4 regions of the Pseudoalteromonas sp. MER144-MNA-CIBAN-0113 genome follow, and region 2 is predicted to be linked to each of the others. Evidence: predicted binding sites of a transcription regulator. Region 2 holds the regulator's gene; each other region holds the start of a gene.

Region 1 (6,138 bases), on a different contig from region 2:
ACTTACAATTGGTGATGTTTTTTATCGCTAATGGATTGCTTTCAATGGTCAGTGATAATGTATTTGTCGGCACTGTATATATAAATGAAGTTGCTGCAGCTCTAAAAGCAGGTCAAATAACTCGAGACCAATTTGATTTACTTGCAGTGGCAATAAACACCGGCACAAACTTACCCAGCGTGGCCACCCCTAATGGTCAAGCTGCTTTCTTATTCTTACTGACATCAACACTAGCTCCCGTGTTACGCCTATCTTACGGTCGAATGGTGTATATGGCTTTACCTTACACTTTTGTGCTTACCTTTGTTGGGTTAAGCGCGACTTATTTTGGCTTGAGTGAAATAACCAGTTTGTTTTATGACTGGGGGATAATACAACACCACATCCCTGTAGCGAATTCTGGGCATTAAGAGCTTCCCCGACTTTGAGGAGCTAGGAAATTTCATAGCTCCTCACTTTTCCCTTTTACTTGCTCCGCTGTTTATCCTACGTCATAATCTAAGCCCTTATTTAAATACGGATTTGTTATGAACTGGCTTGCTAATCTAAGTACTCAGCGTACACCTTGGTTATTATTCAGTGGGATTGTTTTTCTGCTTGAAGTCATCGCGCTCTTTTTCCAATACAACATGGGGTTAGCGCCGTGCATTATGTGTATTTACCAACGCACCGCGGTATTAGGCTTACTTTTTGCCGGTATTATTGGCGCCAGTAAACCAAACAACCTCGTAGTCCGTATTGTCGCTTATACAGTGTGGGGGGTTTCAAGTGTATGGGGGTTACTAATAGCTCGTGAGCACATTGAAATGCAAACAACCACTGACCCCTTCGCATTTAGCTGTGAGTTTGAGCCAAATTTTCCAGAGTTTATGCCATTACATCATTGGATACCGCAATTTTTTGAGGCAACCGGTGATTGCGGAAACATAGATTGGCAATTTGCAGGCTTAAGTATGCCAGCATGGATGGAAGTTATTTTTGTATTGTTTACCGCCACACTCTTTATATTGGTGGCCAGCCGATTAATAACTAAAAAGTCACTTTAATATGTTTACTTTTTTTTCAAGCCACGTTGACGAACTTAAACACTTAAAAGTTCGTCAAAGACAAACCGTTATTGCGATCTCGTTAAGTATGCTCTCTCCTAGTGACAGAGTGTTAATGCGTATTGTAAAGCTTATGCTGCTAAGCCCATTTTTTTTAATATTTACCCTTTTTGAAGGATGGCTACTCGTGCCCTTTTTGATTGTGGCTGGTTTAAGCTACCCGCTATTAACTGCCCCCGTAGATGTTAATTTTGCTAAAAAGCACCTTGGTGCTGCCTTAAAACAGTTTTATCAGGGCGCATAGCGCCCTTTTAAGTTAAAACGCCACCTTTCCATCAAGTTTGGCTAGCATTTTTTTACCCACCCCTTTTACTTTAGCTAGATCTTCAAGTGATGCGAAATCACCATTGGTTTCTCTATAATCGATAATTGCCTGTGCTTTTTTCTTGCCGACACCTGGTAACTTAATTAACTGTTTTAAATCAGCAGTATTAATATTAACCACGGCTGATTGCATCTGCTCTGATAGCATATCGCTTTGCGCAAAGGTGGTACCCATAGGTAATAAACATAAAGCAGCGGCTAATGAGATGATTTTAATTAATTTCATACTATTTCCTTTTGTGTTCTCACATGAACATTTGTTGATTATTTACACCCAGCACTTTTACATAACGTTGTGGTTACTAAGTACTAACGGTAACAATCACTCCTTGCGACTCCTTTACTGCAACGCGTTATAAAGTGACTTAATAAATAAAGTAGAGTTACTCTTTATTGTCAACCAAGCTGCAGATAAACTAAGGCTAAAGCTTGCAAAAACGCGCGCAAGCTTGTACTGTATATAAAAACAGTAATCTAATGATTTAAATTAATCATATTGCCACGTAAGTAAGCAGGAGAAATCATGGCTGTTGTTGTTAAATATGTTGTAGAACGAAACGGAGTCGAGCGCATGACGTTTACTACTAAAAAAGAAGCTGATGCCTATGACAAAATGCTCGATATTGCCGAGTCACTAGAACTCATGCTTGAAAAAGTAGATGTACCACTAAGTGAACAACAGGTTGAGTCGCTCGCGCTGGAGATTGCAAAAAGTAAAGACGACTTTATGGCCGTACTTAAAGGTGGTAAAGAAGTACCCGCCAAGGCTAAAAAAACAAAGTCAGATAACGTTGCAGATATAAAAGAGAAAGCAGCGAGTTAGTACTTTTAAAAGCTCAATAGTAATTATTAAAAAAACTGAATTCGTTATTCGAATTCAGTTTTTTTATGCCTTTAAATAACCTGAACTCTGGTTAAGAGATTTACTAACGTATTGAATCAAAAAATGATATTTATGTTTATTTTTCTCTAGCCAGAGATTTCCAGTGAAAACAAGGCGAAATTACGCGTCAATAGCTAGCCTATTGCAAGTAAATTCAACGCAGTTAGCGCTGAAAATAGCTGCTTGAGATAGATTTATTATCCAGAGTTCAGGTTAAATAATAATAGCTAAAGGCAAGTAATCGGTGATTAAGCGTCATAATCTCAGCTGTTTAAACGAGATGAATGGTCTCTGCTAAAGGTCAGCCAATAAAAAATGCCAACCAGTTAAACTGATTGGCATTTATAAAAACCAACACTTTACGTTAGCTAATCAGTTACAATGACGATTCAACTTCATCAAACAGATCAGTAATTTCTTTTTTCGGTTCAGCTGTCACAAGGCTTCCTACCACAATAGCAATACTCGCTAAAATGAAACCTGGGACGATTTCATAAATTACACTGCTTAAGCTCTCACCATTAATGGTAATAGGCGCATAAATCCATACAAGCACTGTTAAAGCACCAACAACCATACCGCTAATAGCCCCTTTTAAGTTCATACGTTTCCAGTAAAGGCTAAACAAGACAAGTGGACCAAATGCAGCACCAAAACCAGCCCATGCGTTGCTAACTAAATCAAGTATTGAACTATTACGGTCATACGCTAGGTAAATAGCAAATAACGCAACCAGTATTACGCTAATACGCCCTACTAACACCAGCTCAGTTTGCGAGGCATCGCGGTTTAAGTAAATCTTGTAGAAGTCTTCAGTAAGCGAGCTTGAACACACCAATAATTGCGATGAAATCGTACTCATAATCGCAGCTAAAATAGCAGCCAGTAGGAAGCCAGCAATTAATGGGTGGAAAATAAGTTCAGCTAATACTAAGAAAATGGTCTCTTTATCGGCAATAGGCATTTGGTTTTCAATCATAAAGGCAGCACCAAATAAACCGGTAAATACCGCACCAATCGCAGATAGTGTCATCCAAGACATACCAATACGACGCATAGTTGGCATTTCTTTCACTGAGCGAATAGACATAAAGCGAACAATAATATGTGGCTGACCAAAGTAGCCTAAGCCCCAAGCCATCGCAGAAATAATAGCAATGGTAGAACCACCAGCAAACCAATCAAGCATATTCAATGAATGGATTTCACTGGCTTTTGGTGAACTTAACAACTGCTGGTAATTTGCATTTGCTAAAGTATCCATAAATGGCTGATCAAGCATCATATAAGTAGCGATAGGTACTGCAAGCAAGGAGATAAACATAATACAACCTTGCACGAAGTCTGTTAGGCTAACCGCTAAAAAACCACCAAATAAGGTGTAAACAACAACCACACCCGTGGTGATGTATAAACCCATTTCGTAACTCATCTGAAATGAATTTTCAAATAACTTACCACCGGCGACTACGCCTGATGAAGTATACAAAGTAAAGAACACAATAATAACAATTGCAGAGATCACACGGAGGATATTCTTGTTATCATCAAAACGATTTGCAAAATAATCAGGGATGGTAATAGAGTCATTTGCTTTTTCAGTATAAACACGCAGTCTTGGGGCGACTAAGAAATAGTTTGCCCATGCGCCTAATACTAAGCCAATAGCAATCCAAACCTTGCTAAGCCCAAATAAGTACATTGCGCCAGGTAGGCCCATAAGTAACCAACCACTCATGTCTGATGCACCCGCTGATAAGGCAGCAACACTGGGGGCTAAATTACGACCACCTAGCATATACCCTGATATATCGCTGGTAGATTGCTTATATGCGTATAGTCCTATTCCCAGCATTACAATAAAATATAATGCCAGTGAAATAATCATTCCTGTTTCCAAATTTGCCTCCACTTAAATAAGTAATAACAGGCTTTTAATCCAAATAATGACTCTTGAAATCTTATAATTAAGACAGTATTGGAATAAAAGCTTTCTACTGAACTATAACACGGTAATTGCTAATAACTCCAACCCGCTCATTTAAGTAGATAAAAAACCATCGGTTAGCTCACTTTTGCAACAAATAAAATGAAAAACAATAAAATTAGATTAAGAAATACCAAACCAACCATAGTATTTTATTAATAATGTTCATTTTACCGATGCTATTTTGAATGTTTTCCAATATATTATTACAATGTTAATCAATTTCTACTCTTTCGGAATCCAATATGTATTTTTACGCTGCTCGGCAACCTATTTTAGATCGCAATAAAGAACTAATTGGCTATGAGCTTTTATTTCGTGATGGAGTTGATAACGTATTTCCAAATATTGACGGCGATGAAGCCACGTCTCGACTGATTGAAGGCAGTCAATTTAACTTTGGCTTAGAAGATTTAACTGATAATAAACCCGCTTATATTAACTTTACCTTAGACACCTTGTTAAAAGGCTACCCAACCCTTTTAAACAAAGATGGGGTGGTAATTGAAATACTCGAAACCGTCCAGCCAGGTAAACGCTTATTGGCAATTGTTAAAGACCTAAAAGAAAAAGGCTATACGCTAGCGCTAGATGACTATGCACATCAACCTGTATGGCGGCACTTTTATCCGTTTATCGATATTATTAAAGTCGACTTTTTAACTTGTGATATTGAAAACGTTAAAACGATCATAGAGGATTTAAAACCTTACCCACATATCAAGTTACTCGCAGAAAAAGTTGAAACTTACGAGCTTTACAATCAAGCTTTTGAACTAGGTTTTGAATACTTTCAAGGCTTTTTCTTTTCAAAACCAGAAATGGTGCAAAGCAAGGCGTTACCGCCATCGGGCATGGCATTGGCTGAGCTACTCTATGAAACATCCAGCGTAGAAATGGATCTTAAAAAAATCACCGATGTATTTGAGCGTGATGTCAACTTATCGTATAAGCTGCTACGCTACTCAAATTCGGCAGCATTTGCTCGCCGCTCTGAAATAAACACTATAAAACAAGCGCTTATTGTATTGGGCGCGGCTGAAATAAAAAAACTACTCTCTTTATTATTTGCCGCACAAGTCTCTGCAGACAAACCTCTGGAGCTTATTAGGTTGTCGCTAACACGCGCGCGTTTTTGTGAGCTTTTAGCAATTTCACATGGCAAACTTAGAGATACAGGAATAGCATTTTTAACCGGCATGATGTCGCTTATGGATGCCATACTAGATGAAGAGATGGACAGTGTAATGCTTAAACTACCGCTTTCAAATGAGATAAAAGCGGCATTGTTAAACAATGAAGGGCTGCTTGCTGAGTATTTAAACTTAGTAACCCTCTATGAGCAGGGTAACTGGCACGCTGCTAACGATAAAGCCCAACAGCTTAACTTAGGTGATGATGTGCCTGATGCTTACCACGAAGCACTTAATTGGGTTAGTGAACAAATGCAGATAATGATTGATAATTAAAGCGCTCATTAGTAATTAATAACTAAAAATAAAACGCCAGCATTTGCTGGCGTTTTATTTTTATTAAAGGCTTTCTAAGAAATCTTCGTCAAAATCTTCAGGCTCTTCTTTTATTGGCGGATTGCCATCGTAGAGTTCATATAACTGACGCTGAAAGTAAATGTCTTTAACAAACAGGTATGGGTCTAATGAATCATTTAATAAACCCTCTTGAGCCATTAAAGACGCCCTTGCCTCAACCGCCTTTAACGCAAACACTAAAATTGTTTGTGGTGTTGTCAGTGCAATTTTAGGTAAAACCACATTATCAACAACATCACCGGTTAAGTTGCGTGCAGTTGATGGCCCCATTGCAGGGATCATTAAATA
Region 2 (6,138 bases):
CAAAAAATGCCATGAAGAACATCACTTCTGAAAAAATAAACCAGCTCATACCTTGCCTAAAAGAACGGTCCATTTGTGCAGAATAAAGCCCTTGATCAGACTCGTGTATGACATTTTTAAACCAGCTAAACAGCATGTAAAGGAGTACAGCTATACCTACGTATAACAAGTAAACGCCATTACCACCCTCTTTGCCCATATCCATTACGGTTAAGGCTGCGCCTACCGCAATAAAAAATAACGCAACTGCCCCAACTATTGGCCATGGACTTTGCTCTGGTACATAATAATGTTCATATTTTTGATTCATTTTATTTGCTCCTAGTTTTTCACTAGTTTTATAAGCTAGTTATTACTGGCTACTAGCCGCTCGCTAATATCAAATACGGTATAAGACAGGGTTAACTCTTCTACATCACTGGGTAATTCAGTATCTACATAAAACAATAATGTAAACTCCAGCTCTTCACCTGCCTTTAACGGTTGCTGATCAAAGCAAAAACACGCTATTTTGTGTAAATACTTGGCCGCTTTTCCTGGTGCTACCGACGGTATAGCCTGCATTACTTTATCTTCATTACTGTTATTTTTAGCGCTAAACTTAACTTCACGCATAGCCCCAGGCTTTACATCTACACTGTACTCTTTAGATTTAACTTCAAAAGGCGCACCACTTTGCGCATGCGTAGTGAAACTAACGCTGACTTCTCTATTTTCAGTGACCAAGGTACTTTGCTGTGCCTGCTCTAACGAGGGCTTACCATTAAGCCCCGTTATATCGCAAAACACGTCATACAAAGGGACCATGGCAAATGCAAATGCAAACATTGCAATGCAAATCACCACCAGCTTTTTTAATAACGGCAAGTGAGTCATTATTTAATGTCCGGCGGCGTTGAGAACGTATGATAAGGCGCAGGTGAATCAACTTCCCATTCAAGCCCCTCAGCTCCATCCCAAACTTTTGCAGGCACTTTGTCGCCCCCTTTTGCACATTTATACACAACCACCACAAATAATAATTGCGATAAACCAAAGGCAAACCCACCTATACTAATAATGGCGTTAAAATCAGCAAACTGTAGCGCATAATCTGGAATACGGCGTGGCATACCGGCTAACCCCACAAAATGCATTGGGAAAAACAGCACATTTACACTTATTAACGACAACCAAAAATGCCATTTTGCTAAGGTAATATTGAACATGTTTCCGGTCCATTTTGGCAGCCAATAATAAGCCCCCGCCATAATAGAAAACACCGCGCCCGTTACGAGTACATAATGAAAGTGTGCAACCACAAAATAGGTATCATGATATTGGAAATCGGCAGGTGTAATCGCTAGCATCAACCCCGAAAAACCACCTAAAGTAAACAACACAATAAATGCGATACTAAACAGCATTGGCACTTCAAAGCTAATAGACCCGCGCCACATAGTCGCTACCCAGTTAAATACTTTTACGCCGGTAGGTACCGATATCAGCATAGTCGCGTACATAAAAAACAACTCACCCGCCACGGGCATACCAGTGGTAAACATATGATGCGCCCACACAATAAAGCTCAACAAGGCAATGGAGGAGGTGGCATACACCATAGAGGCATAACCAAATAGTTTTTTACGTGAAAAGGTGGGAACAATCGTAGAAATAATGCCAAAGGCAGGCAAAATCATAATATAAACTTCAGGGTGACCAAAAAACCAAAAAATATGTTGGAACATCACCGGATCGCCACCACCAGCGGCATCAAAGAAACTGGTCGCGAAGTATTTATCGGTGAGCACCATAGTAACTGCACCAGCAAGTACCGGCATAACTGCAATAAGTAAAAACGCCGTGATCAACCATGTCCACACAAATAACGGCAGCTTCATCCACGTCATACCCGGAGCACGCATATTTACTATGGTGACCACCACATTAATGGCCCCCATAATCGAACTAATACCCATAATATGCACAGCAAATACAAACATTGCTGTGTTGTCGTTACTATAAGTGGTGGAAAGCGGCGCGTAAAAGGTCCAACCAAATGCAGGGCCACCACCAGGCATAAATAATGAAGCTAATAGGATTAAAAACGCAAACGGTAAAATCCAAAAGCTCCAGTTATTCATTCTCGGTAAGGCCATATCTGGCGCACCAATCATTAGCGGGATCATCCAGTTTGCCAAGCCGGTAAAGGCTGGCATAACCGCACCAAACACCATTATTAAACCATGCACTGTGGTCATTTGATTAAAAAAGTGAGGATCAACCAGTTGTAGGCCCGGCTGAAATAACTCAGCTCGAATAACCATCGCCATTGCCCCACCAATTAAAAACATGGTGAGTGAAAAAATTAAATATAAGCTACCTATATCTTTATGGTTGGTTGTAAATAACCAGCGCTTAAAGCCTGTGGCAGGTTGATGGGCATGATGAGCCTCATTGGTATTAGGTTGTTCTGCAATGCTACTCATTATTTAGCCTCCCCATCAGCATCCAGTGCCGCTTGTATCTCGCTCGGTTGAATTACATCACCAGTGTCATTACCCCACGCGTTGCGTTTATAGGTAATAACAGCTGCTATTTGCTTGATTGATAATTGCTTTGCGAAAGACTGCATAGCCGTACCTGGTTTACCGTGGAGCAAAATATCTATATGCCCTTTGATATCACCTATGACTATTGGGCTGCCTTTAAGAGCCGGAAAAACACCCGGCAAGCCTAATCCTGTTGGCTGATGGCACGCCGCGCAGCTCGCCATATAAACCTGCTCACCAAGCGCCATCAGCTCTTCTTTTGGTACAACTTGGTCTAATAACGCAGCGTCTGCTGCAGCTGCTTTTTGCTTGGCTTGTTTAGCCTCTGCTAACCACGTTTTGAAGTCTTCTTCTGTTTTAGCTTCTACCACAACAGGCATAAAACCATGATCTTTACCGCAAAGCTCTGCACACTGCCCACGGTAAGTACCAACCTCATTAATATTGGTCCATGTTTCATTAATAAACCCAGGGTTTGCATCTTTTTTAACGGCAAAGTCAGGCACCCACCATGAGTGAATAACATCATCTGAAGTCATTAAAAAACGTACTTTTTGATTAATTGGTAGTACCAGCGGTTTATCGACCTCGAGTAAATAATTCGGGTTTTTATCAGCAAGGTTGGTTATTTCATTTTGAGGTGTAGCTAGCATGGAATAAAACTCAACGTCCTCCCCCATATACTCGTAATGCCACTTCCACTGTGAGCCTGTAATTTTAATGGTGAGATCAGCTTTGCTGGCATCCTCCATGGCAATTAAGGTTTTAGTCGCAGGAATGGCCATAACAATTAATATGACAAAAGGGATCGCAGTCCACAGTATTTCTACTTTGGTGCTTTCATGGAATTGGGCAGGGACAGCCCCTTTAGATTTGCGATGATGAATGAGTGCCCAAAACATAATGGCAAACACGATCACCCCAATCACACAACATATTAAAAAAATAGTCATGTGCAGTTGGTATACATTATTACTTATATCGGTTACGCCTTTACGCATATTATATTGGCTATTAGCAAGCACATTCTGCGAAAAAACAAACAATATAAGCCACAAGGAAGAACTCAGCTTACCCATGTGACGGCTCCTTTGATGCTATTGCTGACGCAAAGCGAAGAGGCATACGGCTTAAACGCCTATTCGTTATTTTTATTTTTTATAAGGGTGCTGGATTTAGTAAATGTGTGTTCTCAAAACGACTAAGCTGTGAGTTATTTTTATTCCAGCTCTTTAATAACTAGTTAAAAAATAAACAATAAGCAAGGTGAGTATGAAAAATAAACAAGGTGTATTTTTTAAAATGCGCAGCTAAAAAAATAGCAACTAGTCAGGCAATTAATCTAAGAGTCAGGTTTAGTAAGGGGTGTATTGAAATTACAGGATAGAAATATAAAAAATTGTTAACTTAAAAAAGCAGAGTAAATTTGTTTATTTATAAAGTATTTAGTGATTTTATTTATGATAGGAGAAGCACTTAACAACATATAGTCATACATTTGATAAGTTAGACATTGTGCTGCTAACAAACCCAGCGCCTAATCACTATTAAGCGCTAAATTATGCTTTAATACTACATCCAGTCAGCGTTACGAATAACACCTACCGCTAAGCCTTCAATATTGAACGACTCATTTTCTAAATCGACCTCAATAGCTGAAAACTCATCATTTTCAGCATGTAAGAGTACTTTTCTGCCCGCTTTTTCTAAACGCTTCACGGTTACATCGTCGTCAACACGGGCAACAATAACTTGTCCATTTTCGGCAACTTGGGTTTTATGCACAGCAAGTAAATCACCATCCATAATACCAATGTCTTTCATACTCATACCGTTAACACGCAATAAAAAATCGGCCGCAGGTTTAAACATTAAAGGGTCAATTTTACAGTGGCTTTCTACATGCTGTTGCGCCAATATAGGCTCACCGGCAGCCACCCTGCCAATTAAAGGTAAGCCTAACTGCTCTGGCTCCTCTTCTTCAACAAGCTGAATGCCCCGACTCGCGCCTGGCTTCATTTTAATCACACCTTTTTTGGCCAGTGCTTTTAAGTGTTCTTCTGCAGCATTCGCACTTTTAAAACCCAGTGTTTGTGCAATTTCGGCACGTGTAGGAGGCATACCAGTGTCTTTAATAAACACTTTAATGAGTTCGAGTATTTGCGCTTGGCGTTTCGTTAATGGTCGCATACAACTGGTTTTCCATACAGTACAATTAACTGTGAGTATATACAGTTATTTAAAAATCGCAAATATAAATTAATGCCTTATATGCCGTTATCATCAAACAATAACCTACTTTAAAAGCAGGGTGATAAATGTAATTATTAGCAACGCATTATCATATTAATAAATTTTAATTCTCAATTACTTATCCAAGGAGCTAGCATGAGTATTTGGCATCAACCGATTACATTAGAGTTTTGTAAGCAATTAGATCAAGGTATTACAGGCCAAGGGACACTCATGAAAACCATGGGAATAGAAATCAGTGAAATTGGTGATGACTACTTAGTGGCAACTATGCCGGCAATTCCAGAGCATCATAACCCTATGGGTATCGTTCATGGTGGTGCAAATGTGGTGCTTGCTGAAACAGTAGCAAGTTATGCCGCTAATTTTGTGGTTGATTTCAATCGGTTTTATTGTGTTGGCCAAGAGATCAGTGCAAGTCATTTAAAGGCATCACGCAATGGCACATTAACGGCCACAGCGAGAGCTTATCATATCGGCAAGCGCAGCTCGGTTTGGGATATTAAAATAACCAATAGCCGCAATGAGCTTTGCTGCGTATCACGTATGACCGCAGCCGTAGTAGAGCGAAAAGGCTAGTAAGTCAATTAACCAAGGTTGAAATTAAATTACTTTTCGAAAGGGTAAATAGTAATTTCTACGCCTGCACCAATTGCAGATATACGTAACAAGGTATCTGCATGTAAGGCTTGGTTAAAGCATTTTGGCGAAGTGCCAGACTCAAACCCAATATCGAAAGTTCTGCGTGAACAACTCAACCATTGCTTTAATGCATTGCGTGAACACGACTCGATTAACTCACACAAGTGATTAATCGCTTTATCTGGCGTGGTTATTTCACCTGCAACCTCAATGCGAGCAAGTTGACGGTATTCGTCTTTATCATAATGTAAAATAGTTGCGACCTTTTTTAAATCAGCAACTAATACGCTAATATCTTGCTTTGACTCAAGCTCTAGATCTACATTTAAAAATTGAATTTCCGACATTATCTCGTTTTTACCCTCTATTAATCTCATTGCAAACTTTAACGCAGTTTTACCGTTATACCAAATCAACAACGCAGGAATCACTGCATTAACGCGTTTTTAGCGTTAGCCTCTGAATATTGCCCACTATTTACTCCTAAAAAACGCCCTACACAAAATACGCAAATTAAAATTAAAGCATGCCGGCGGCAGTTTACTTTTTTATTCTAGGCCTTAAACTAGCCGCTCCTGTAGTTCACGTATGTGATGGATATGATTCGGTTTATTTTAGCTTTGTTGGCTTGCTGTGCTTGTTTTTCAGCAATGGGCGAACAATTTACGCGGTTTTCGAGTGCCAAAAAGCACTTAATTAATACCCTTCCCGA
Region 3 (6,138 bases), on a different contig from region 2:
TAAGGCTGCTAGTTTATCTGGCACCAGTCCACTGTAGCCATCATAAACAGCATGGGCGCACTCTTGCCCTAAAATTTGATGGGTATGCTCTGGCCAATGTGCATTAACTAAATTTGTGTTTTTAGAAAGAACAAAAGAGGGTTGCTGTAATTGAGCAAGCAGCTGAGTGCATTGCTCATAACACCAATTTTTATCGCCTGTAAGCAAGAGTAACTGACGATGTTTAGCATTCGTTAGCTGCTGTTGCAGATGCTCTATAACGCGGTTAAACGGCTTGTAGTCTTGCATAAGCTGTTACTAACCACTTACTACCTAAGTCGTCAAAGTTAACCTGTACTCGCGATTGTGCGCCACTGCCTTCGTAATTAAGCACCGTACCAATGCCAAATTTTGCATGTAGCACCCGTTGACCTAAATTAAATCCGCTTTCTTCAAAGGCGGCATGGCTAACCGATGCACTAAAGCGACCAGCTGCTGGCGGGCGAGAAACCTGGGTTTTAATGCGAATTTCTTCTACGCAGTCTTCGGGTATTTCACGTAAAAAACGCGATGGGCTGTGGTATTTTTCTTGACCATATAAACGGCGGCTTTCTGCGTGGCTTATATACAGCTTATCCATAGCACGGGTCATACCTACATAACAAAGGCGACGTTCTTCTTCTAAACGGCCCGTTTCTTCATTACTTTGTTGTGATGGGAACATGCCCTCTTCAACACCGACCATAAATACCAGCGGAAACTCTAATCCTTTAGCTGAGTGAAGCGTCATCATTTGTACCGCATCTTCATGTTCATCAGCTTGCCCTTCACCTGATTCAAGCGAGGTGTAGGCTAAAAAGCCTTGTAGTGGTGAACTAAACTCTTCCTCTTCAGGGAGTTCATATTGATCGCAGGCGCTAATTAATTCTTCTAAGTTTTCAACCCGAGCACGGCCTTTTTCACCTTTTTCAGCCTGATACATTGCCATTAACCCTGAGGTTTGAATGGCATATTTAGCTTGCTCATGCAGCGTTAAGTCACTAATTTTATCTTCAATATGTTCAATTAACTCAACAAACTTGGCAACCGCTCCAGAAGCGCGACCCGATAAATGCTGTTGCTCTACAATGGCTTTAGCAGCATACCAAAGCGGCAAAGATTCAGCGCGAGCGCAGTCACGTATATGGCTTAATGTTTTATCGCCAATGCCGCGGGCGGGCGTATTAATAACACGCTCAAATGCCGCATCATCTTGGCGGTTACCCACTAAGCGTAAATATGAAAGTGCATCTTTAATTTCTTGGCGTTCGAAGAATCGCATACCGCCATAAATTCGGTATTTTAAACCTTCTTGTAGCATTGCTTCTTCAAGTACCCGCGATTGCGCATTACTACGATATAAAATAGCCGCATCTTGAAGTGCATTACCCGCATTAAGCCAGCTACGTAATTTGCTACTCACAAAGCGCGCTTCATCTAGCTCATTAAAAGCAGCATAAATAGAGATAGGTTCACCGTCGTTACCGTCGGTCCATAAACTTTTTCCCATTCGCTCGGAGTTATTTTGAATTAACGCGTTTGAGGCTTTAAGAATAGTGGCAGTCGAGCGATAGTTTTGCTCAAGGCGAATCGTCTCTGCATCAAAATCGGTTAAAAAGCGTTTAATGTTTTCTATTTTTGCGCCGCGCCAACCATAAATACTTTGGTCATCATCGCCTACAATCATGATGCTGCTGGTATCGCCCGCAAGTAGTTTTAACCACGCATACTGAATGGTGTTGGTATCTTGAAACTCGTCTACAAGCATGTGCGCAAAGCGCTGCTGATAATGACGCAGCAAGGTTGGGTTATTTTTAAGAACCTCATAGCTACGTAGTAATATTTCTGCAAAATCAACAAGGCCCGCTCTATCACAAGCTTCTTGATAGGCGGCATAAACGCGCAGCATCATTTGCTCGTTAATATCGTATGCCTGAATATCTTTAGGGCGCAGAGCTTCATCTTTTTTAGCGCTTATGTACCAACCAAACTGCTTTGCCGGCCATTTTTTATCATCGATATTCATCGATTTTAATAAGCGCTTGATCATACGAAGCTGATCGTCAGAGTCTAAAATTTGAAAGGCTTCAGGTAAGTTTGCTTCACGGTGATGTGCACGCAAAATTCGGTGCGATAAACCATGGAAAGTACCAATCCACATGCCGCCTACAGGGGCTTTTAATGTTTCTTCAACCCGTGAGCGCATTTCTTTAGCGGCTTTATTAGTAAAGGTTACCGCAAAAATACTATAGGCAGAGGCTTGCTCTACTTGCATTAACCAGGCAATACGATGAACCAATACTCGAGTTTTACCTGAACCTGCTCCTGCTAATACCAGCATGTTTTGTAATGGCGCTGCAACGGCATCGCGTTGTTTATCATTTAAGCCATCGAGTAATTCTGAAACGTCCATCGTTACGCCTTTTTAATCAATAATGAGAGCAGTATAACAGGTGTTTTTGTTAGGCTAAATAAAATACTGTTTTTATAAACAGCTATTTATAAAATACGTATTTAAGTTGTTGAATAGTTAACAGTATAAACTGAGCAAGTAACTAAAATAGCTATTTAAAATTGCTAATTTGACTTATTTTTGGCAAAAAATACTAAACTGATAAATTCGTAATAATTTAACTGTATGATTTGTAAGCCTTAATAAATTGGCATAAAGTGTGTAAGTATAAATAATAAGTACAAATACAAAATTAATTAAACTACAGAGGTTAGTATGTCTCAACAAGGTTCTGGCGGAAATGTAATCGCCGCTCTATGTAATATTTTTTTCCCAGGTTTAGGGCAGTTGGTTCAGGGCCGTATTTTAGCGGCACTTGTTTTTGCAATTCTGGTTTTTGGCGGTTATGCGCTATGGTTTTTAGTTGTTCCAGCCATTGTTGGAGCCGTATTCCATTTATGGGCAATTATTGATGCTGCCCGCTATCGCTCAGGCGGTTAGCTATAGTGAGCATACTTTAATAGCGCCTTATGGCGCTATTTTTGTATCTGGCTTGCGTTATTCATAACTGACTAGGTTATAATCTGTTGTATTTAGCAGTACTGGAATAAAGTTATGGAATACCAATTTATTCGCGATCCTATTAGTGGGTTAAGAATTAAAATTAGCAGCGAGCACGCGATTATAGGCCGTTGGTTAAATGAAGAAATAGGCAAAGACAAAGTGGCTATGGTGCAGGCACTTATTAGCTCGGTGAGTTCAAGCTTTGAGCCGGTAACACTTAAAGGCCAAGAAATTGACCTAATTCTATCTAAAGATGAAGCATTATTCGAAGCGCATGCGCTGCATCAAGATAACGAAGATATATTAGCCTACCAAGATGACGAACTCATGCTTGAAGAGAATGATTTAAGCAGTGGTTGTGGTTTTGAAGACTTTGTTGACCTGATCAACTCGTGGCATGAGTTTTCGGCTGGTCGTTAAGTTATATTATCTGTATTATTACCCTAATTATAAATCCAACAGTGGAACCAATATGTCTGCGAATTTAAACAAACTAGTTGTTATGCTAGAAATGCAAAATGCCATGAATACCAAAGTACATGAGCAATGGTTTAGTCAAGGCTTTGAATGGTATAGAGCTATTTGGGTTGAATGTGCAGAAATGCTGGACCATTACGGTTGGAAATGGTGGAAAAAGCAAACCCCAGATACTGAGCAAGTGATTTTAGAGCTGGTTGATATTTTTCATTTTGGTTTATCGCTACGTATCGACGGTAAGACCAGCTACGAGCAAATCGCTACGCAGCTACAAACTCAAATGAGCGCCCCACAGCAAGGCGATGATTTTAAACAAACGCTTGAATTATTAGCGGCCAGTGCGGTTGCCAATAAAACTTTTAACGCGGCTGCTTTTGCCGGTTGTATGGCACAAATCGGTATGGATATTGATGATTTATATCGTGGCTATGTGGGTAAAAATACGCTGAACTTCTTCCGTCAGGATCATGGTTACAAAGAGGGTAGCTACATTAAAGTGTGGCATGGCAAAGAAGATAACGAACACTTAGTTGAAGTAGTTAAAAGCCTTGATACTGAGCATGCAGATTTTGCAAAACAGGTATATCAAGGCTTAGTAGCGCGTTACCCTCAGGGTGAATAAGCTAAATAAGCTTACGGTAATCGGTAACGCTTAAGTAATCGGTTATTTCGTTATGTGGTTGCTGGCTATTCGGGTTAGCAACCGCAAGTAAATGCTCAATGCCGTATTCTCGAGCCGCATTTAATACCGGTAAGCTGTCATCTACAAATAATGTGCGGCGTTTATCAAACCCTAAATCCCCTTGAACCTTATGCCACAAACTTTGTTGCTCTTTACTTACCCCATATTCATGCGTTGACACCACTCCGTCTAAATAATTATCAATAGCGGTATGTTCAAATTTAAGCATTACACATTCTGGATGAGCATTGGTAAGTAAAATGAGTTCTTTACCTGCACGTCGAAGTTCAGTTAAAAAATGCGGAACATCTTCACGTATTTTGATTAAGTGAGCAGACTGACGCTTTAATTCGAGAATAGGTAAGTTTAGCTGTGCTTCCCAATAGTCAGAGCAGTACCACTGAATTTTGCCACTCACAGCCTGATAGCGTTTTAAGATATCTGCGCGGGCTTCCTCAAAACTGATATTTTGAGCCAGAGCATGTTGTTGTGGAACAACATTGAGCCAAAAGTCAGTGTCGTAATGTAAATCAAGTAAAGTCCCGTCCATGTCGAGTAATACAGTATCGATTTTTGACCAATTGAGCATGATATATCCTTGTGGAAATTGAGGCGTTAAATGATTACGTTGCGATGAAATGCTTACAAGCGAAATATAATGGGCTCTGTTAATTGAACTTTAAAAACATATACCCAATGATGAAATATTAAGGGCGAATTCAATAACGCCAGATAAATATTTAACCTTAACTACGGGTAAGATATTTTATGATTAATTCTGCATTTAAATTGCTTTTAATTCAAACTGAAACTCGCATCTTATACTCATTTGGGTATATGATTAGTATAACTGCAATGATAGCAAATTGATGCCCATGACACAGAAAAAGCACCCAACACCACCACAAATTCTCAGTAATAATGTTGTCGCTAAAAGTCGCTTATTTACTGTGGAGTCTTTAGAACTAAAATTTTCAAATGGCGAAGAGCGTCAGTATGAACGAATTCGCGGCGGTGGCCGTGGAGCCGTTATGATTGTACCCATCACAGCTGAAAACGAATTACTACTCGTTCGAGAGTATTGCGCCGGCACCAATGACTATCAGTTAGGTTTCCCTAAAGGATTAATTGACCCCGGTGAAACACCTGAGCAAGCGGCAAACCGAGAGCTCAAAGAAGAAATTGGCTTTGGTGCAGAATACTTTGAAGCACTTAAAACGGTCACTATGGCGCCTAGTTATTTCAATGCCACTATGCATATTCTCTTTGCTAAAGATTTATACCCTGAAACCCTATTAGGTGATGAGCCAGAGCCATTAGTGCTTGTTAAATGGCCACTTGCGCAGTGGCAGTCGCTATTAGAACAACCTGACTTTACTGAAGCACGTAGTGTTGCCGCTCTGCTATTATTAGATAAGTACTTAGCCTCAGGAGCGACTAATGGATAAATTACTTGAACCATGCATAACACTTGCCCAAAGTGCAGGTGATGCAATTATGGCTATTTATAAAAAAGATGATATTGGTCAACAAGAAAAATCAGACAATACGCCAGTTACTAAAGCAGATTTAGCCGCAAACGATGTACTTGTTGCTGGCTTAAAAGCGCTAGCTCCCGATATTCCTATTATGTCCGAAGAAACGCCGATCCCAGCATTGGAGGACAGGCAGCACTGGCAACGCTATTGGCTGCTTGATCCGATGGATGGCACCGGTGAATTTATATTAGAAAGCGGCGACTTTGCCGTTAATATTGCGCTGATAGAAAATAATCATCCTGTATTGGGAGTGATTCATTGGCCAGCAAAGGGCGTGACCTATTTTGCTACCGCTAATAATGGGGCGTTTAAGCGTAAAGGCGAGCATGATAAACAAATATTTGTAGCGCCTCCCGAAAGTTTAACTTTGGCTGTAAGTCGCCGCCAAAAAATAGAAGCCGTGAGTC
Region 4 (6,138 bases), on a different contig from region 2:
CATATTGAATCAAAATGATATTTATGTTTATTTTCTCTAGCTAGAGATTTTTAGTGAAAACAAGGCGAAATTACGCGTCAATAGCTAGCCTATTGCAAGTAAATTCAACGCAGTTAGCGCTGAAAATAGCTGCTTGAGATGGATTTATTATCCACAGTTCAGGTTAATTACATAGCACAAAAAAAGCCGCTTAGTTGCAAAACTAAGCGGCTTTTCATTGCTGTTTATGGCGGTTACTTAACCGGCAATTCAATATCAGCAAATAACTTATCAACATCTTCTTGATTACGCAGTAAACTCGCACGCTCTACTCGCTCTTTAGTTAAATGCGGTGCAAAACGTTCGATAAAGTCATACATGTAGGTGCGTAAAAAACTGCCCTTTCTAAAGCCAATTTTAGTCGTGCTCGCCTCAAATAAATGGCTAGCATCAATGCATACTAAGTCGCTGTCGTTTACCTGATCAATTGCCATAGATGCAACCACACCCACACCTAGCCCTAAACGCACATACGTTTTAATGACATCGGCATCGGTGGCAGTAAATACAATATGTGGCTCTAATCCGTAAGCATTAAATGCTTTGTCGAGCTCCGAACGACCTGTAAAGCCAAATACGTAAGTAATGAGTGGGTATTGGGCTATATCAGCCACTGTTAAATTATCCACTTTTTTCGCAAGGGGATGATCTTTAGCAACCACAATACTACGATTCCAATGGTAGCAAGGCAGCATTACTAAATCTGAATATAAATGAAGCGCTTCTGTGGCAATGGCAAAGTCAGCATCACCGCGAGCGGCTGCATCCGATATTTGCTGTGGTGTACCTTGGTGCATATGCAGTGATACCGCAGGGTATTTTTGAGTAAAGCCTTTAATTACACTCGGTAACGCATACCGTGCTTGTGTATGCGTGGTAGCAATATTAAGTTTGCCTTGATCCGGTAAAGTATGTTCATTCGCCACCGCTTTAATACCCTCAACTTTTGAGAGTATTTCGCGTGATATGTTAATGATTTCCTCGCCAGCGCCTGTAACATGAGTTAAATGCTTACCACTGCGGCCAAAAATTTGTACACCGAGCTCATCTTCTAACATACGTACTTGCTTAGAAATACCAGGCTGGGAGGTAAATAAACTCTCAGCCGTAGCTGAAACATTTAATTTATGATTTTGAACTTCTACGATATATCTAAGTTGTTGTAATTTCATGGCTATGTAGTTTCGTTATAATTCACATTGACAGATAAAAGCGCACCCTAACTATAGGTAGCTATATAAAAGGCTGATTAATGTTACATAATATAACAATTAATTTGTTGAAATTTCAGGTTAACACAATAAATAAACTTGAGATAGCAATGATTATCAGCAATCGAAACATAACATATTAAGATTTAAACGCTTTATGGTGACGCTTTTTTCAGTTAATCTGAGCAAAGTTTCCCACCTTTTATATATTTAATGTAAGATTAGATAATAAGGTTAAGAATTTGAGAATTATAACATGATAGTTTCCATTATAATTGTATTAATTGTTGCACTTATAGTCATTGCACTATGGGTTAGTGCTGTTCAGCAACACAAAGAAAAACAAGAAGCTGAACGACGCAAAGAGTTAACAAAACAAAAAGCAATCATTGAAGAAACCGAAGAAGCATTAATGAATAGCGCCAACATTCCACTTTCAGAGGCAACTCAGCGAATATTACAACGACGAATTCATGATGCGCTCAGTCAAATGGTGTCTATTTCAAGCGGAGGTAGTGGACTAAAAAACCGCTTAAAAGAAGCAAAAGAGCGACTACAAAACCCAATTCAAGACGGTTCAGATGGCTTTGTATTACCAGGCAACGACAAACAACTGATATCGCTGATACAAGGTATTAAAAAGTTACGCACTATTATTCGTTCTGAGCATAATAAAGGCAAAGTAGACAGCCAGGTATTTATTGCAGAAGACAAACGCCTTGAAAAGCTACAACTAAGAATCAACATTGAAAGCCAAATAAAACGAGGGTTATCAGCGCAAACAGCTGGAATGATAGGCTCTGCTAGGCAGTACTTTGAAAAAGCAGCTGCCACACTTAACAGTGTTTCATTTAATGACGATTACATTACGGCAAAACGAGCTGAAGTTGAAGGCTACCTTGAAACGATAAGTAATGAACTCAAGGCATCAAATGCTACATCATTGAAGAAAAAGAACGAACAAGAGCAAGATGATTTAGACGTATTATTTGCACCTAAAAAGAAATGGTAACTCCTTTCTAAATAAAAAAGCCCATGCAGTTGCATGGGCTTTTTTTTGAATAGGATTTTGCCCCACTTTGTGTTTACATACTAAGACATATACGTATTCTAACAAGCTGCCTGCATTAAGATAAAAATGCGAACTTAACAATAAACAAGGCAGTTAAAATCCAAACACTAATGCTTACCTGATCTTTTTTGCCACACAGCACTTTTACTGCCGTATAAGAAATAAAACCAAGTGCAATACCGTGTGCAATTGAGAAAGTCAGCGGTGTCATTAATAATACAACACTCACCGGAATTGCATCAGTCATGTCGTCCCAATTTACAAACTTTAAGTTTTGTAGCATCAATACAGATACATATAAAATAGCTCCCGCGGTTGCGTATGCAGGCACCATTTGAGCTAAAGGCGCAAAAAACATCATCAGTAAAAAGCAGCAACCCACAACCACAGCGGTCAAACCCGTTCGACCACCAACAGATACACCTGCAACAGACTCAATGTATGACGTGGTTGTTGAAGTACCGAGCATTGCACCTGCAATAGTTGCTGTGCTGTCGGCGCTTAATGCACGACCTAAACGCGGCATATTACCGTTTTTATCTGCTAAACCAGCCTTCTGAGTTACCGCAACTAACGTGCCTGAGGTATCAAACAAATCAACGAATAAAAACGCAAAAATAACACTCAACATCGACAGTTCAAACGCGGCACTAAAGTCCAGTTGCATAAAGGTCGGCATGATAGAAGGTGGCATAGCAATAACACCATGATACTCCACTAACCCCATAGACACAGCAATCGCGGTGACTAGTAAAATACTAATCAGTACGCCACTTTTAAAATCGCGATAAAGCAGTGCAGCAATAACAAAAAAGCTGAAAATAGCCAATAAAGGACCTGGCGAGGTAATATCACCCAACTGCACCAGTGTTGCAGGACTTGATACAATAATACCGGCACTTTTAAGTGCGATGAGAGCTAAAAATGCGCCAATACCCGTTGCTATTGCTTGCTTGAGCACCAGAGGGATTGCATTAATAATCCACTCTCGCACCTTAAACAAGCTTAAAATTAAAAATATACACCCTGACATAAATACCGCACCCAACGCAGCTTGCCAGCTATAACCCATACCTAATACAACGCCATAGGTAAAAAATGCATTTAATCCCATACCCGGTGCCAGTGCCAATGGATAATTGGCCCACAAACCCATAATAAAACACCCTATTGCAGCTGCAATACAGGTGGCAACAAAGGCAGCACCTTGGTCCATACCGGCTTCAGCAAGCATAGCTGGGTTAACGAATACGATATAAACCATCGTAATAAATGTAGTCATACCGGCAATACATTCACGGCGAACCGAAGAATCATTTGCACGGATTTTGAATAAGGCTTCGAGCATAATAAACTTGTGGTTGTAAAAAGTGGCGAGATTTTAGCATAAAAATAACTTTTTACAGGACATTTTACCTTGCTATATACTAAACTAGCTAAGTGATTAAAATAACAAACGAAGTAGCATGATCAAAACGACACCAAGTGGCCAAGACTTAGAGCAACAATTAGACAACATTCTTTCTTTTGTAACGCAACCAAGCGATGCAAATCTCCCTGCGAGCTCTAAAAACACCGATCAAGACATATTAAATAAAGCCCTTTATTACCTTAAAAATGAACAAGGCGCCTTAGCCGCAAAATGGATGCGTTTGGCAGCAATGGCAGGAAATTATCGCGCGCAGTTTTATTTAGGGCTGTTTTTTATAAAAGGACAAGGTGTGCCGCAAAGTGTATTTCATGGTGCTGCGTGGCTTAGCTTAGCCGGTAGTCAAGGCTATGAACCCGCCATAGAAGCAATGAGCGATATACGAAAACATATTAGTACCAAACGACTTAAAGATGCTCAATGCTACGCAGCCAGCCTGTATGAACAAATTCATCAGTTACAATTCTCACATTTGATCCCCTCTAGTAGCGAAAAATAATTTCACTGCGCAGCAACTCATTTCATCTGTAAATTAATTAAGCGTTTATAGCCAAAGCAAGCACGCTTAATTAATTTAAACTACTGTATACCCCCTGTTCATCTGTATTTATTTGCTCCCAGCCTTAAAATTAATTCTGTGGGGATTAATTTCCAATAAAAATTAAACCTTTGTTATATATAGATTATTTGTATATTTATAATAACTGTCGCGTTTTAAGATGAATAACTGTACAAAAAAATAGCAAAAAACACTTGCACCAAACAACTGTATAAACTACTGTATGAATGTACTGTATAAAAACCCAGTGAGTGAGAAGATTATGTTACAGCCAATTACCCTAAGAACAGTTAAAAGCTATCAACAAGATGACCAATCAGATTGTGTTAACGTTGTACAAATTGAAGATGAAATTTCAGCAACGTTTGAGTTATTAAAAGTATTACACCAATACAACAGCCTAAACGCATGGACACTGTTAATAGCACCCGATAACGTACCGAGCAAAGCGCTACTTGATTCATGCTCAATTGATACCAGTAAATTGCTGGTTATTCGTCAAAAGCATTTAGTTAATTTAGAGTATGTTTTAAGTTCTGCACTTCACAATGGAAATTTTGCCGCGGTGATCACCTGGACTGACATAATAAATAACCAACAACTGTCGCAGTTATCATTAAACTTGAGCCATACGCGCACTAAGTTGTATTGCTTTAGCAAAAAAAGCGCTCACCCTGAGATTTCACTTACGCAATAAGCTTGATAAACTAGCGTTTTAATACACAGTACATTTATCATGACTTCTAACGCCCTATTATGTTTTTGTAGCAGTCAGCAACCTTATGCTGATTGCTGCGAGCCTTTTCATTTAAAAACCAAACAGCCACACACACCAGAGCAACTTATGCGTGCACGCTACAGTGCTTATGCTGTTAAAAACGCGGTTTTTGTTCGTGAAAGTTATGCAAAAGAAAAACAAGCTGAAAATTCAATTTCAGAAATTAAAGATTTTGCAAATAGTTGCCGTTTTATAAACTTAACCGTATTAGACTCTGGTTATAATGATGAAACAGGATTTGTTACATTTAAAGCTCACTACTTTTATCAAGATTTATATTGCCAGTTAGCAGAAAATTCAAGGTTTATTAAAGAAGATGGACAATGGCGATACCTTGATGGTGAGATTACACCGGTTGCCGATATTAAAGTAAAACGCAATGATACGTGCCCTTGCGGCAGTAATAAAAAGTATAAAAAGTGTCATAGTGTTTAAATAACAGCTACAAAAAATGGGCCACAAGGCCCATTTTCAAAAACTACACTAAACGCAAATTAGCGTTTTATTCGCCATCATCTTCATCGAAATCTTGACGCTGTGCAGGTCTTGCTAAAATCTCTAAGTAAAAAGAAGTTAAACCTTGCTTTTCAATTTCACTGATGTGATTGTTAATTTCAGCAACGTGAACCACTTGGGCTTCTTCAGCCGTGTTGCCAAACTTACAATCGAATGCCCAGTAGTCGGCATCAACAGGTAAAGTTTTATTACGTTCTCTTTTCAAATATTTTTTCACTTCATGCTTTGCAGCATCAACCATACGAGGGTATTTGATTTTCTCATGATTCAGCGTGAATGTTTTCTTCATTACGTTCCTAATTACCTTGGTTTAATGATAATGGCATTTAATGTCATACCATTTGCGCCATTATAGCAATTGCATTTAAATTTTGGATGCTTTTTTTATATTAAATCAGTTATTAAAATAAAGCACCTATAAAACCAATAGTTACTTACTACTATAAACACAGTTTATTACAATCAAATGGCATGTATAAAGCAGCAATTGAACACATATAATTAGGCACTAAACAAATGTAATGGCTGGTAGAT

Evidence for each region. Region 2 encodes LexA, which represses DNA repair genes until DNA is damaged. Its sites were predicted from a motif close to TACTGTATNNNNATACAGTA; they were not measured.
Region 1: AAEY57_RS08855 (YebG family protein) is a predicted target of LexA. The motif match lies at 1,883-1,902, and genes of this name have one in related genera.
Region 3: uvrD (DNA helicase II) is a predicted target of LexA. The motif match lies at 2,496-2,515, and genes of this name have one in related genera.
Region 4: AAEY57_RS17460 (SulA-like leucine-rich domain-containing protein) is a predicted target of LexA. The motif match lies at 4,528-4,547, and genes of this name have one in related genera.

Annotation. Positions count from the first base shown of each region.
Region 1 covers NZ_JBEOOG010000025.1:40,677-46,814, reverse strand. The annotation lists gene nhaB (sodium/proton antiporter NhaB) at 1-410, shown strand, start outside; gene dsbB (disulfide bond formation protein DsbB) at 528-1,046, shown strand; gene AAEY57_RS08865 (DUF6170 family protein) at 1,048-1,350, shown strand; gene AAEY57_RS08860 (ComEA family DNA-binding protein) at 1,363-1,656, opposite strand; gene AAEY57_RS08855 (YebG family protein) at 1,954-2,253, shown strand; gene putP (sodium/proline symporter PutP) at 2,690-4,201, opposite strand; gene AAEY57_RS08845 (EAL and HDOD domain-containing protein) at 4,546-5,769, shown strand; gene AAEY57_RS08840 (MlaA family lipoprotein) at 5,833-6,138, opposite strand, start outside.
Region 2 covers NZ_JBEOOG010000021.1:21,967-28,104, forward strand. The annotation lists gene AAEY57_RS07665 (cytochrome c oxidase subunit 3) at 1-310, opposite strand, end outside; gene AAEY57_RS07670 (cytochrome c oxidase assembly protein) at 346-876, opposite strand; gene ctaD (cytochrome c oxidase subunit I) at 876-2,468, opposite strand; gene coxB (cytochrome c oxidase subunit II) at 2,468-3,610, opposite strand; gene lexA (transcriptional repressor LexA) at 4,104-4,721, opposite strand; gene AAEY57_RS07690 (PaaI family thioesterase) at 4,920-5,363, shown strand; gene AAEY57_RS07695 (hypothetical protein) at 5,393-5,773, opposite strand; gene AAEY57_RS07700 (endonuclease) at 6,026-6,138, shown strand, end outside.
Region 3 covers NZ_JBEOOG010000006.1:4,181-10,318, forward strand. The annotation lists gene AAEY57_RS02610 (GNAT family N-acetyltransferase) at 1-288, opposite strand, end outside; gene uvrD (DNA helicase II) at 266-2,431, opposite strand; gene AAEY57_RS02620 (hypothetical protein) at 2,747-2,971, shown strand; gene AAEY57_RS02625 (YacL family protein) at 3,086-3,454, shown strand; gene AAEY57_RS02630 (dUTP diphosphatase) at 3,507-4,133, shown strand; gene yrfG (GMP/IMP nucleotidase) at 4,135-4,782, opposite strand; gene nudE (ADP compounds hydrolase NudE) at 5,069-5,641, shown strand; gene cysQ (3'(2'),5'-bisphosphate nucleotidase CysQ) at 5,634-6,138, shown strand, end outside.
Region 4 covers NZ_JBEOOG010000097.1:684-6,821, reverse strand. The annotation lists gene cysB (HTH-type transcriptional regulator CysB) at 234-1,211, opposite strand; gene AAEY57_RS17475 (hypothetical protein) at 1,507-2,262, shown strand; gene AAEY57_RS17470 (NCS2 family permease) at 2,378-3,670, opposite strand; gene AAEY57_RS17465 (SEL1-like repeat protein) at 3,789-4,250, shown strand; gene AAEY57_RS17460 (SulA-like leucine-rich domain-containing protein) at 4,573-5,007, shown strand; gene AAEY57_RS17455 (YchJ family protein) at 5,047-5,523, shown strand; gene AAEY57_RS17450 (DUF6172 family protein) at 5,591-5,893, opposite strand; gene AAEY57_RS17445 (VC2046/SO_2500 family protein) at 6,106-6,138, opposite strand, start outside.